Regions from separate parts of the Pseudarthrobacter cellobiosi genome, predicted to be linked through region 2. Evidence: riboswitches for the same ligand, from Rfam matches in the RefSeq annotation. Region 2 holds a riboswitch; the other holds the start of a gene.
What was found. Region 2 has a riboswitch for thiamine pyrophosphate ahead of thiC (phosphomethylpyrimidine synthase ThiC). Riboswitches for the same ligand answer to the same signal wherever they lie in the genome.
Positions count from the first base shown of each region.

Region 1 (7,035 bases), 130 kb from region 2:
CGGAAGAGCGGCTCGAGGTTCTTCTCCTCGCGGCGGATCTTGAAACCGGACTCATTGACCGCGCGGGGCCGCAGAATGGGCGGCTGGACCTTGGGCGGGGCGGCCGCGAGGGCGGCACGTGCAGCCTGGACGATTTCCGCCATGGCGAAGCCCAACTGGCGGAGACCCTCGTGGCTGGTAGCCGAGATCTCGAAGACCCGGTAGCCGCGTGACTCGAGTTCAGGGCGGACAAATTCAGCCATGTCCTTGCCGTCCGGGAGGTCCACCTTGTTCAGGGCCACCAGACGCGGACGATGGTTCAGCGGAACCACTTCGCCGTCGGCACCCGCGTAGCTCATGTCCACGGAGTATTTTTCCAGCTCGGCCTCGATGATGGCCAGGTCTGCCAACGGGTCACGGTCCGATTCAAGCGTGCCGCAGTCCAGCACGTGCACCAGGGCTGCGCAGCGCTCGACGTGGCGCAGGAAGTGGTGGCCAAGGCCCTTGCCTTCGCTGGCGCCCTCGATGAGGCCCGGGACGTCGGCAATGGTGAAGCGGACATCTCCGGACTGGACAACGCCCAGGTTCGGGATCAGCGTGGTAAAGGGGTAGTCGGCGATCTTGGGCCGCGCGGCGGACATGGCCGCGATCAGGCTGGATTTGCCGGCAGAGGGGAAACCCACCAGCGCGATGTCGGCGATGGACTTCAGTTCCAGCACAATATCGCGGGCGTCACCCTCGATGCCCAGCAGGGCGAAGCCCGGGGCACGGCGCTTCTGCGAGGACAGCGAGGCATTGCCCAGGCCGCCCAGGCCGCCGGCGGCCGCCACATATTCGGCGCCTTCGCCGACCAGGTCCGCCAGGACGGTGCCGTCCTTGGACTTGACCACGGTGCCGTCCGGTACGGGCAGGATGAGGGTCTCGCCGCTCTTGCCACCGCGCCAGTCACCCATGCCGGGGCCACCGTTGGTGGCGTGGCGGTGCGGGGCGTGGTGGTAGTCAAGCAGCGTGGTGGTCTGGTGATCGACGCGCAGGATGACGTCGCCGCCGTCGCCGCCGTTGCCGCCGTCGGGACCGCCGAGGGGCTTGAACTTCTCCCGGTGGACGGAGACACATCCGTGGCCGCCGGTACCGCCGGATACGTGCAGTACTACCCGGTCTACAAAGCTCGCCACGTGGATCTCCTCAGTGCTGTTTCCTGTACGCCCAAAGGCGCCAAGACGATTGTAATGCGGTTAAAAGAACAGTGGAGCGGACCAAAATGGCCCGCTCCACCGCTTCAGAACTATTTGTTACTCTGCAGCTGCAGCAGCAACGATGTTAACAACGCGGCGACCACGGCGGGTGCCGAACTGGACGGCTCCCGGGGCCAGTGCGAACAGTGTGTCGTCGCCGCCACGCCCAACGCCGGCGCCCGGGTGGAAGTGGGTGCCACGCTGGCGAACGATGATCTCGCCTGCGGAAACTACCTGGCCGCCGAAGCGCTTGACGCCGAGGTACTGGGCGTTGGAGTCACGACCGTTGCGAGTGGAACTCGCGCCTTTTTTATGTGCCATTTGAAATGCCTGCCTTTAAATTCTGGGGAATCTGCTGAAGAACCTGAACAGTAACGAAGAGTTACTTGATACCCGTGATCTTGACCTTGGTCAATTCCTGACGGTGACCCTGGCGCTTCTTGTAACCGGTCTTGTTCTTGAACTTCTGGATGACGATCTTCGGACCACGGAGGTCCTCGAGGATCTCAGCCGTAACCGTTACCTTGGCCAGGTCCGCAGCGGCAGAGGTGACTTTGTCACCGTCTACCAGGAGCAGTGCGGGCAACTCAAAGGTGCTGCCGGCTCCACCGGGGACGCGGTTCAGGGTAACGAAGTCTCCAACGGAAACCTTCTCTTGGCGGCCGCCTGCGCGGACAATCGCGTACACCACTTGGGAACTCACTTCTCTCGACGTTTATTACTAAATTTGCGTGCTGAACCCTGTTCCATAGTTGGCTGGGTTCTCGCTGTGCCTCAACGCCGTGGGGTCGTAACCCAAGTGTTGGCGTAAGCACCGAAGATCTAGAATACGCTAATTTTGCCTTCGGCCGCAAATGAGGCTGGTTACGGCAGGTTGTCTGTGATAGGACCCACAAGCAGGTACTGCACTGACAATCCAAAACCGTGCCTGACTATCGTACAGGCCGCAAGGGCCGCAGCCTGTCAGGAATGAATTCGCGGCGCGTCGAAGAATTCCACCTCGAACCGGCACGACTGCCTGAAAGCCACCAGCATCGCCGCCCGTTCATCCGCGGAAGCACTCCGGCCGGCGTCGTCAGCCAAGGCGATGGCGTCACGCGTGGCCTGGGCGAAATCCTCGTCAGCATAGGCCCGGAGCCAGTCGGCATAAGGATGTGCTGCCGGTGCACCCGCAGCCAGGAACTCCGCGTGGAGAGTCTGTCCCACTTCGGCATACAGCCAGAAGCACGGCAGTACCGCCGCCACGAGGACCGCGTAGCTGCCGGAGGCAGAGGCCGCCAGCAGGTGGTCCACGTAGGACTTGGTGACAGGTCCCAGGACGGAGTCCACTGTCCTGGTGCTTAGCCACGTGCGGTGCAGTTCGGACTCGACCTCAAGGCATTGCTGGGCCGACTTTGCCCAGAACAGCTGGGCGGCTTCCGTGGGCGCCAGCGCGCTGGCCCGGGCGAGGACCCGCGAATAGCCGTTGAGGTAGATGGCGTCCTGGGCGAGGTAATAGGCAAACTGTTCCTCAGCCAATGTGCCGGCCTCCAGGTCGCGGATGAAATCCAGCCCGTAGATGGCTGCAAGATCCGGCTCCGACGCCCGGCGCAGCGTCTCTGCGAACTCGCCGGCTGCCGGAACCTGTTGCATGTGGTGGAAGTGGTTGATGGGGCCGTTGCCCGCGCCCACCTCAAGTTGGTCAGAGGCCTGCAGCGCGCCCACCAGCCAGGGCTTCACTTGCCGTAATGCGGCTTCCCAGTCCCCCAGCCGGGCCTGAGCCGTGGCAATGGCCGATGACAGCGAGCAGCCGGTGCCGTGGCTGTTGCGCGTGGGGATCCTGTCCCCGCTCACCTCCACCACCTCCTGGGCGAGCAGCCCGGCAGCGTTGACCAGGGCATCCGGGCACGCACCGCCGTCGAGATGGCCGCCCTTGACCAGTACGGTGGCACCGGTCGCGGCGGACAACCGCTGCCCCTGCCCGAGCGCGTCGTGCCATTCCCTCGCCTGCGGCTCCCCCACCAGGATGGCCAGTTCGGCCAGGTTGGGGGTGATCAGGTCCGCGAGCGGGAGCAGCTCCCGCAGGGCCGCCTCGGCAGACTCCTGCAGCAGCCGGTCGCCGCTCGTGGCCACCATCACCGGATCAAGAACGACGACGGCGGGACGCACCTTTTCCAGCCAGTCGCGGACCACGCCTATCACCGCAGCGTCGCCCAGCATGCCGATCTTGACCGCGTCGATGGTGATGTCGTCGCTGATGGCATCAAGCTGCTGGCCCAGGAAGGACGCAGGCGGGACGTGAACCGCCTGGACCCCCTGGGTGTTTTGGACCGTCAGCGCGGTGATGGCCGCCATGCCGTAGCCGCCAAGGGCGGCAATGCTTTTGAGGTCGGCCTGGACGCCCGCGCCCCCTGAAGGGTCCGATCCGGCAATGGACAGCACCCGCGGAACGTCACGCAACACCCGGACCGCAGAAGAGCGGCCTGGTGCGGGCCGGACCTCAGCCCGGGTTGCTGGGGCTTCCAGCAGAGCCGCCGCGGGTGTTGCAGGGGGAAGGACAGAAGTTGAAGCCAAAGGAGACATCCCTTCGCCGGTGCTAACCGGACAGGTTCAACGGGTGTGGATCTCAGCCGGCTCTCTGCGCGGCACCCCGTGTCAGTCACCAGCCTAGCGCTCCCCGGGACTTAACGCCGGACGCCCGGACGCAGCCTGTGATTCACAGGCACGTCCGGGCGCCGTTGTATTGGCTTGCCCTACTGCTTGGTCAGAGCTCCGAGGCCGGAACTCCTACGCCCAGGATGATGGGCGCGTTGGCGGCAACCGGTTTGTCGGCCACAGGAGCCTTGACGGGCTCCGGCGCCTTGGCGGCGTGGGTGTGTCCGGCGGGAGCCGCCGGAGCGGCTTCGTGATGCTCTACGGACGTGGCGTTGGCTGCGCCCTGGGCACGGCTGGCACTCCGGTTCCGCCGGGGACGGCGGGCGCGGGGCTCCTCGGTGTGGTCGGAGTAATCCTTCTCCGCCACGGCTGGCTGCCGCTGGCGGGCAGGTTCGGCCGACTGGGTTTCAGTTGCCTGGACTGCCGACGGCGTGCTTTCCGCTACAGGTGCCGGCTCGCCAAGGTGGGCGAAGGCCTCCGCGAGGCGGTCAAGTGTCAGGGCAGGTGCGTGCGGCTGGTCATCGTGGTGCGCCACGAACGGAAGCACCACCTGTTCGCCGCCGAATGTCAGCACTGCGGCCGGGCGGCCGTTGGAGTCGGTTTCGGACTGCCCAACCGGAGCCGGCACCGGAGCCGCAGGCTGCCGGCCCGCGGCAGCGGATGCGTGAGCCACCTCGTCGTCATGCAGATGCGCAGCGTGGGCTGCGGCCGCAATGTTCGCAAGCGCTGCCCGCGTGGCCTCCGCTTTCGCATGGCGCTCGGCATCGCTGGCTTCCGGGTGGACCGTGTGGATCTGCACCGGAGCTGCCGGTACCGTTTCCAGCGGCTGTCCGCCGCGTCCGCGGCGGCGCTTCCGGTCAGTGCGGCCACCCGGCTGGCTGTCCGGGCGCTGGCTGTCGGTGCGTATGTTATCGGTGCGCTGGGTTTCCGGGCGGCTGTCCACACGCTGCACGTGGTGCTCTGCGGCTACCGTATTGGCGCGGCGGTGTTCCACGGGGTCGTCGTGGGTGACGATCCCGCGGCCTGCACAGGTTTCGCACTGCTCGCCGAAGACTTCCAGGAGCCCGGTGCCCATGCGCTTGCGCGTCATCTGCACGAGGCCCAGCGAGGTCACTTCGGCCACCTGGTGCTTGGTCCGGTCGCGGCCCAGGCATTCCACCATGCGGCGGAGGACCAGGTCGCGGTTGGATTCGAGGACCATATCGATGAAGTCGATGACGATGATGCCGCCGATGTCGCGGAGCCGGAGCTGCCGGACCACTTCTTCAGCTGCCTCGAGGTTGTTCTTGGTGACGGTTTCCTCGAGGTTGCCGCCGCTGCCGGTGAACTTGCCGGTGTTGACGTCCACCACGGTCATGGCTTCGGTGCGGTCGATGACCAGCGAGCCGCCCGAAGGCAGGAAGACCTTGCGTTCCAGGGCCTTGTGGATCTGCTCATCGATCCGCCACGCAGCGAAGATGTCCTGGTCCTTGGTCCACTTTTCCAGGCGGCCCACGAGGTCCGGGGCCACGTAGGTGACGTAGGCCTCGATGGTGTCCCAGGCCTCTTCACCGGAGACGATCAGCTTGGAGAAGTCCTCGTTGAAGACGTCACGGACCACCTTGATGGTGAGGTCAGGTTCGCCGTAGAGCAGCTCCGGCGCGAGGATCTTGGTGGACGTGGACTGGCTTTCGATGCCCTCCCACTGCGCGCGCAGCCGGTTGATGTCGTGCGTGAGCTCCTCTTCCGAGGCGCCTTCGGCAGCGGTGCGGACGATGACGCCGGCGTGCTCCGGGAGGCGGTCCTTGAGGATGCGCTTGAGGCGGTTGCGCTCGACGTCGGGCAGTTTGCGGGAGATGCCGGTCATGGAGCCGCCGGGCACATAGACCAGGTAGCGGCCGGGCAGCGAGATCTGGCTGGTCAAGCGTGCACCCTTGTGGCCCACGGGATCCTTGGTGACCTGGACCAGGACGGTGTCGCCGGACTTGAGCGCGTTTTCGATCCGGCGCTGCTTGCCTTCGAGGTTAACGGCTTCCCAGTTCACTTCACCGGCGTACAGGACGGCGTTGCGGCCGCGTCCGATGTCAACAAACGCCGCTTCCATGGACGGCAGGACGTTCTGCACCTTGCCGAGGTAAACGTTGCCGATCAGGGAGTCCTGCTGGGTCTTGGAGACAAAGTGTTCGGCCAGGACGCCGTCTTCAAGGACGCCGATCTGGATTCTGTCGTCGCGCTGGCGGACGATCATCTGCCGGTCAACGGATTCACGGCGGGCCAGGAATTCGGCCTCGGTGATGACTGTGCGGCGGCGGCCGGTGTCGCGGGATTCGCGGCGGCGCTGCTTCTTGGCTTCGAGGCGGGTGGAGCCCTTGACGGACGTGACGCGGTTGTTGACCGGCGCTTCGGTGGCGGCGCGGGGCGCGCGGACGCGGGTCACCGTGTTGGGCGGGTCGTCGCCTTCTCCTCCGGTCAGTTCCAGGTCCTGGTCGCCACGGCGGCGGCGGCGGCGACGACGGGACGTCACGCCCTCATCGGCCTGCCCGGCGGAGTCCTCATCGGTTTCTTCGGCTGCGCCGTCGTCGCCTTCGTTATCGGCGTCAGCATCGCTTTCGCCGGTGCGGCTACGCCCGCGGCGTCCACGGCTGCGGCGCCTGCGGCGGCCGTTGGCGTCGTCCGCTTCGCCTTCTTCGACGTCGTCCTCTTCCGGCTCTTCAACCACGGCAGCAACCGGCGCGGGGCGGACCACGGTGCTGAGGTCAGGGGCCTGAAAAAGTACGGATGTGGTGGACGCTGGCTCAAGGAACAGTGAACTGAACGGGCTGGCAGTCTCAGCAGAAGCTGGCTCTTCAGCCGGCGCGGCGGCAGCGTTGACCGGGGCAGCGTTGACGGGGGCGACGGCGGCTGCTGCGGGCGCGGCGGCCGCCGCAGCGGCGACCTCCTCTGCTTCCGGGGCCTGCGTTGCTGCAGTTTCAGGGGCTGCCTGCTCCGGAGCTGTCTGTTCTACGGCCGCAGGAGCGACGTCGGGGGCCGAGGTTTTGCGGGTGGCCACGCGGCGGCGGCGGACAGGCTTGGTCTCCGCTGCAGCCTCAGGGGTCGCGGATTCGACGGCGGCAGTCTCCACCGCGGCAGTCTCTACGGCGGTCTCGGTAACAACGGCGGCTGGTGCTTCCAGAACCTCAACGGCGAAGGCCGGCAACGGTTCGGCGGC
Region 1 covers NZ_JAMXBK010000021.1:44,318-51,352, forward strand. The annotation lists gene obgE (GTPase ObgE) at 1-1,154, opposite strand, end outside; gene rpmA (50S ribosomal protein L27) at 1,272-1,535, opposite strand; gene rplU (50S ribosomal protein L21) at 1,597-1,905, opposite strand; gene thiD (bifunctional hydroxymethylpyrimidine kinase/phosphomethylpyrimidine kinase) at 2,178-3,776, opposite strand; TPP riboswitch at 3,759-3,856, opposite strand; gene NG701_RS06995 (Rne/Rng family ribonuclease) at 3,958-7,035, opposite strand, start outside.
Region 1: it holds a riboswitch for thiamine pyrophosphate, as region 2 does, so the genes downstream of both, thiD (bifunctional hydroxymethylpyrimidine kinase/phosphomethylpyrimidine kinase) here and thiC (phosphomethylpyrimidine synthase ThiC) in region 2, are expected to answer to the same signal.

Region 2 (7,035 bases):
CGCCCTCCTGGATGCCGATGTCGCCGTTCCCGTGGTGCGTGAGTTTACGGCCCGCGTCCGCGAGCGTGCCCTCGGGGCAGAGGTATCGGGGGCGCTGAACCCCAGCCAGCAGATCGTCAAGATCGTCAATGAGGAACTCGTTGAGATCCTCGGTGGCGAGACCCGCCGGATCCGCCTTGCCAAGACCGGTCCCACCATTATCATGCTGGCCGGCCTCCAGGGTGCCGGTAAGACCACCCTGGCGGGCAAGCTCGCCAAATGGCTCAAGGCCCAAGGCCACAGCCCCCTGCTGGTGGCATGTGATCTCCAGCGACCCAATGCCGTCACCCAGCTCCAGGTTGTCGGCAACCGCGCAGGCGTGCCCGTTTTCGCGCCGCACCCCGGAGCCACCTCGGAACTGGAGCACCCCGCCGGTGACCCGGTCGCCGTCGCCCGCGCCGGCGTCGAGGAAGCGCGCCAGAAGCTGCACGACGTCGTGATTGTTGACACCGCCGGGCGCCTCGGTGTTGACGCCGAGATGATGGAGCAGGCGAGCGAGATCCGTCGCGCCATCGTCCCCAATGAAGTGCTGTTCGTGATCGACGCCATGATCGGACAGGACGCCGTGAACACGGCAGTCGCGTTTGACGAGGGTGTGAACTTCACCGGAATCGTGCTGTCCAAGCTCGACGGCGACGCCCGCGGCGGTGCCGCGCTCTCGGTTGCGTCGGTCACCGGTAAGCCGGTTATGTTCGCCTCCACCGGCGAAGGCGTGGATGACTTTGAGCTGTTCCACCCGGACCGCATGGCCTCACGCATCCTGGACATGGGTGACGTCCTCACCCTGATTGAGCAGGCCGAAAAGAACTGGGACAAGGACGAAGCCGCCCGGATGGCGAAGAAATTCGCCGACCAGGAAGACTTCACCCTGGACGACTTCCTCTCCCAAATGCAGCAGATCCGCAACATGGGCTCCATGAAGAAGATGCTCATGATGATGCCCGGTGCGCAGAACATCCGCGAGCAGCTGGAGAACTTTGACGAGCGCGAGATCGACCGTGTCGAAGCGATCGTGCGTTCCATGACGCCGCACGAACGCGTCGCCCCGAAGATCATCAACGGCTCCCGCCGGGCACGCATTGCCCGGGGTTCCGGCGTGCATGTCTCCGAGGTCAACGGCCTGCTGGAGCGCTTCGGCCAGGCCCAGAAGATGATGAAGAAGATGGCCCAGGGCGGCGGCATGCCCGGAATGCCCGGGATGCCTGGCATGGGCGGCCCCGGCGGTGCGCGGAAGGGCGGCAAGAACGCCCCGAAGAAGAAGGCCCGCTCAGGCAACCCTGCCAAGGCTGCCCAGGAGCTCAAGGACGCCGAGGCCCGTCGGGTCGGCGCTGCGAAGGCTCTGCCCACGGGGGCAGCGTTCGGCCAGCAGGGCGGCGACTTCGATCCTTCGCAGTTGAACCTGCCCAAGGGATTCGACAAGTTCCTCGGCAAGTAACCACGCCTCCCGGCTGGGTAACAGCAGGTGTTGCGTTGAGCACTCACAACGACACTTACTGCTGCCCAATCGGGATGTCGGCGCCGTGGAATAGGGTTGGGTCATGTTCAAACAGCGGGTAGCGTTCGTGCACGGCGCCGGACCTTTCGGTGCGGCGGCGTGGCCGCGCCAGCACGGAATGGCCCTGACGTACGACGCCCTGTTCCTGCGGCGGCACGGTTTTGACCCCGTCGCTGAACCCGTGGAGTCCTCGTTCTCGGAAGATACCGCCATCATCCTGCGCTCACTTGCCGATGACGGCCGCGGGGCCGCTGGGGGCCATATTGTTGCCCACGCCGAGGGCGCGATTGCGGCCATGATGGCTGCCGTCGAACACCCCGAGCTGGTGTATTCCCTCACGCTGGTAGAACCGGCGTGCCTGTCCTTGACCGCCGAACTGCCGGCCACGGCCGCACACCGCGCCCTGATGCAACCGCTGTTCGACGTCCGGCACCAGCTCTGCGATGAAGACTTCCAGCGTGAGTTCGTGCGGCGAATGTTCGCGGCGGACCTGCAGGAGCCCGCCACGCCGGAGGAAAAACGGTCGGCGCGCCGGCTCCGGTTGCAGGCGCCGTCCTGGGAGGCCCCGCTGCACATTGTTCCGGGCGTCCCCACCCTGGTCCTGACGGGTGGGTGGGAACCGCTCTACGAGGAGATCGCCGGATATCTGCAGGAAACCGGTGCCCTGCACCGCATCGCTGCGGGAGGACACCGGCCCCAGGACTCTGCCGAAGGTGACCGTGCCATCCGGTCCTTCATCGCCGACGTCGGCAGGTCACGCTCGGTTCAGGCTTCCTGAGCCGTCAGCTCCCGGCCGGGATCCGAAGCTCGGGGAGGTAGACCTTCCCGCCGGCGGCCAGGAACTCCGCACTCTTTTCGCGCATCCCGCTGTAGGCCTCGGCGATGGCCGCCTGCGAATCTGCCGAACCGTATTCGTCCCTGATGTCCTGGCTGATCTTCATGGAGCAGAACTTCGGGCCGCACATGGAGCAGAAGTGGGCGGTTTTGGCCGGTTCGGCGGGCAGCGTCTCGTCATGGAAGGCCTCCGCCGTGACCGGATCCAGGGACAGCGCGAACTGGTCGCGCCAGCGGAACTCGAACCGGGCCTTGGACAGGGCATCATCCCGCTCACGGGCGCCGGGGTGGCCCTTGGCAAGGTCTGCTGCGTGGGCGGCGATCTTGTAGGTGATCACCCCGGTCTTCACGTCGTCCTTGTTCGGCAGGCCAAGGTGTTCCTTGGGCGTGACGTAACAAAGCATCGCCGTGCCGTACCGGGCGATTTCCGTGGCGCCGATGGCGGACGTGATGTGGTCGTAGCCGGGGGCAATATCCGTAACCAGCGGCCCCAGGGTGTAGAACGGGGCGCCCTTGCAGAGTTCCTGCTGGCGTTCCACGTTCTCCCGCACCAGGTGGAACGGGACGTGCCCGGGACCTTCCACCATGACCTGCACGTCGAATTCCCACGCCCGCTGGGTCAGTTCAGCCAGGGTGTCGAGCTCGGCGAACTGGGCGGCGTCGTTGGCGTCCGCCGTCGCTCCCGGGCGCAGTCCGTCGCCCAGGGAGAACGCGACGTCGTACTTGGCGAAGATCTCGCACAGGTCGTCGAAGTGCGTGTACAGGAAGTTCTCCTGGTGGTGGGCCAGGCACCAGCCTGCCATGATGGCACCGCCCCGGGAGACGATGCCGGTGACGCGGTTGGCCGTCAGCGGCACGTAACGCAGCAGCACACCGGCGTGGATGGTCATGTAGTCCACGCCTTGCTCGCACTGCTCAATGACCGTGTCCCGGAAGATTTCCCACGTCAGAGCGTTGGCTTCGCCATTGACCTTCTCCAGCGCCTGGTATATCGGTACCGTACCGATGGGCACGGGGGCGTTGCGGATGAGCCATTCCCGGGTGGTGTGGATGTCATCGCCGGTGGACAGATCCATCACCGTGTCGGCGCCCCACTGGGTGGCCCACTGGAGTTTGTCCACTTCCTCGGCGATGGAGCTGGTCACGGCGGAGTTGCCGATGTTCGCGTTGATCTTGACCAGGAAGGCCTTGCCGATGATCATCGGTTCGGATTCCGGGTGGTTGATGTTGTTGGGGATGATGGCGCGGCCAGCAGCGACTTCGCTGCGGACCAGTTCCACGTCACAGTTCTCGCGGAGGGCAACGAACTGCATCTCGGGGGTGATGACACCCTGCCGCGCGTAGTGCATCTGCGTGACCGTCCGGCCGTCGACGGCGCGGCGGGGCACCGGCTGTGCGCCCTTCCACTCCGCAGAGGCTGCGCCGCGGCGCACGGCCGACCTGCCGTCGTCGAGCAGGTTCCGTTCCCGTCCGCTGTAGGGCTCGGTGTCGCCGCGGGCGGCGATCCACTCTGAGCGGAACGGGTTGAGGCCCACCACCGGATCGCTGCCCGGTCCCGCCGTGCGGTAGGTCCGGAAAGGCCCGTTCGCTTGGCCGTTCGGCGACGGTTCCAGCGCGATTTCGGTCACGGGAACCCGGATCCCCGTGGCCTCATCGTTGATAAACGCCAGCGAGTGGGACTTCAGTGACTGGGTTTCAGGCTGGAGCGTTTGATCCACGTCGGCTTCATTTTTGGCAAGGATCAGCTGTGTTTCTTGTGTATTCAATGAATACTCACTTCCTTCGCCGGCATTACCCGGACAGGTTCAACGGTCGCAGGCTGCGTCAGCCCGATCTCAGCCCCTGCAAGGGCTCCCGTGTGGTCAAGTCGAAGCTACCACAGGCGGAGGGTGGCCTGGTGACAGCAATCACGGGAAAGCGGTCGCAATTTGGCTGCGCCGCCACTTGAATTAAATTGAAGCTTCAAGTAAATTGGAACCATAGCCGCCTTCCATCCGAAGGCCAACGGACCGGGAGTTTTCAAATGACTGCAGAAGCCACCAGCCGGGATCTCCTTCCCGCCGACCTCTCCATGGGCGCCGTGATGCTCAAGGTGGGCGACATGAAGCTGATGACCGACTACTACCAGCGTGCGCTCGGCCTGGAGGTCGTCGCGGAACAGGACGGCGGCGTCTATCTTGGCCGCCTTCAACGCCCGCTGGTCCACCTCGCGGCCGCTCCGTCGTTGAATCTGCCTGGCAGGGGAGAGGCAGGGCTGTTCCACACCGCACTGCTGTTTGACGACCAGGCTTCGCTTGCCGCAACGGTAGCCACCGCTGCCCAGTACGAACCCCGGTCCTTCACCGGCAGCGCCGACCACCTCGTCAGCGAGGCCTTCTACTTCAATGACCCCGAAGGCAACGGCATCGAACTGTACTGGGACAGGCCGCGCGAAAACTGGTCCTGGAACGGGAAGGATGTAGTGATGGACAGCCTGGCACTGCCGCCGCAGCGCTACCTCGAGCAGCACCTGACCCAGGATTCCGTGGCCGGCCAGCGGGCCAGCGAAGCCGGCGTGGGCCACGTCCACCTCCAGGTGGGCGACGTCCAGTCAGCGCACGATTTCTACGTGGGCACGCTGGGCTTCGAAAAGACCGCCGGCTGGCACGGGCAGGCACTGTTTGTCTCCGCGGGCCGGTATCACCACCACATGGCCATGAATGTGTGGAACAGCCGCGGAGCCGGTCCCCGCAAGGACACCCTGGGCCTCGGCGAAGTGCTCATCGAGGTCCCTTCCGGGGATGACGTCGGAGCGCTCGCCGACCGCCTGAAGGTCGCCGGTGTGGCCTCGCACCACACGGGCGCCGAGCTTCGCTTCGAGGACCCGTGGCGCAACAATATCCGTGTCGCCGTCCGCTGAGTGCGGATGCCAAATGTGCGGCCTGCCTTGTACTAGGCTGATTCTGAACGGCCGGGGCGGCGCTTGCTGCTGCCCTTTCAGGCCGCACCGTCGATGGAATGAGGGCTGTTCCCATGGGCTTCACTGAAATTTTTGTTTCCACTCACGATGCCGCTCTGAAGCGGGCGGACGTCCTGGATGCAGGCGGCTCCCCGGCGGGCCAGGCCCTGCGGATTCCCGGAATCAGCGATTTCGAAATCGAGCAGCTTGGCGATCTTGCCGGCGTTGCGGTGCACGCCGGTGGCGCGGACTACGAACTGGCCATGGTTGACGTGGCCAGTGATTCCCTCCTCGGGGTCCCGCCGGCCATGGTGCGTGCGCTCGCGGACCTGCTCAGCTACGAGACTGAAGGCGAAGGCAATGTCCTGGACGACGTCGCTGAAAAGTGGGCCGCCCAGGATGACATGCCGTTCGGCGCAGCCGAGGCCCGGACGTATGTCCAGCAGTTCGCTGAGCTTGCCAACTCCGTCGATGACGCCGCACGCACCGGCGTGTATGTCTGGTCGTCGTAGACCGGCCGTGGCCCGCCGGGTCCGCCCGGCTGCCCCATCCCGACGTGTCAAGTCGAAATCCGGACGCTGATCTGGCACAATAAACAGGTACTCGATCTGCGTGGCCCCTCTCTCCGCGTCCGGATCCTGTCCTTCGAACCCTCAAGTATGGCCCGCCCCACGGGTGCAGAACGTCGGTTCACCCCTTTTCTGAAACAGGAGTGACCACAAAAGTGGCCGTAAAGATTCGCCTTAAGCGCTTTGGCAAGATGCGCGCACCGTATTACCGCATCGTCGTCATGGACGCACGCTCCAAGCGTGACGGCCGTGCCATCGAAGAGATCGGCAAGTACCACCCCACCGAAGAGCCCTCATACATCGAGGTGGACACGGACCGTGCCCAGTACTGGCTCGGCGTCGGCGCACAGCCGTCCGAGCAGGTTGCCGCGATCCTGAAGATCACCGGTGACTGGCAGAAGTTCAAGGGCCTGCCGGGCCAGGAAGGCACCCTGAAGACCAAAGCTCCGAAGGCTGCCTTTGTTGCCCCGGAAAAGGGTTCCGTGATCATCCCGGAAGCCATCACCAAGAAGTCGAAGCAGTCTGACGCAGCCGAGGCCCCGGCCGAGGCAGAGACCACCGAGGCTGAGTAGATTGCTGGCAGAAGCGCTCGAACACCTCGTCCGGGGAATCGTTGATTCGCCGGACGATGTCAAGGTCAGCTCGAAGAACAACCGCCGCGGGGACACCCTCGAGGTTCGTGTTCATCAGGATGACCTGGGACGGGTGATCGGCCGCCAGGGCCGCACCGCACGGGCATTGCGCACCGTTGTGGCGGCACTGGCAGACGGCGAGCCGGTCAGGGTCGACGTCGTCGACACCGACCGCCGCCGCTAAGCGCTCGGCAACATCAGTTTTTTGCTCCGGCCCTTCCACCAGAAACGGTGGAGGGGCCGGAGTGCTTTCACCACACAACCGTGGAGAATCCACAACCGAAACAGAGGAACAGATGCAGCTTCAGGTGGCACGAATCGGCAAACCGCATGGAATCCGCGGCGAAGTGACGGTCCAGGTGCTGACCGACGCTCCCGGGGACCGGTTTGTTCCCGGTACCGAGTTTGTGGTGGAGCCTGCATCGGCCGGCCCGCTCATTGTTGAGGGTGCGCGCTGGAACAAGGACATCCTGCTGCTCGCATTCGAAGGAATCGAGACCCGAAACCAGGCAGAGACCCTGCGCGGCG
Region 2 covers NZ_JAMXBK010000021.1:178,505-185,539, reverse strand. The annotation lists gene ffh (signal recognition particle protein) at 1-1,474, shown strand, start outside; gene NG701_RS07740 (alpha/beta hydrolase) at 1,578-2,312, shown strand; gene thiC (phosphomethylpyrimidine synthase ThiC) at 2,317-4,134, opposite strand; TPP riboswitch at 4,129-4,236, opposite strand; gene NG701_RS07730 (VOC family protein) at 4,392-5,267, shown strand; gene NG701_RS07725 (hypothetical protein) at 5,381-5,818, shown strand; gene rpsP (30S ribosomal protein S16) at 6,031-6,447, shown strand; gene NG701_RS07715 (RNA-binding protein) at 6,449-6,691, shown strand; gene rimM (ribosome maturation factor RimM) at 6,804-7,035, shown strand, end outside.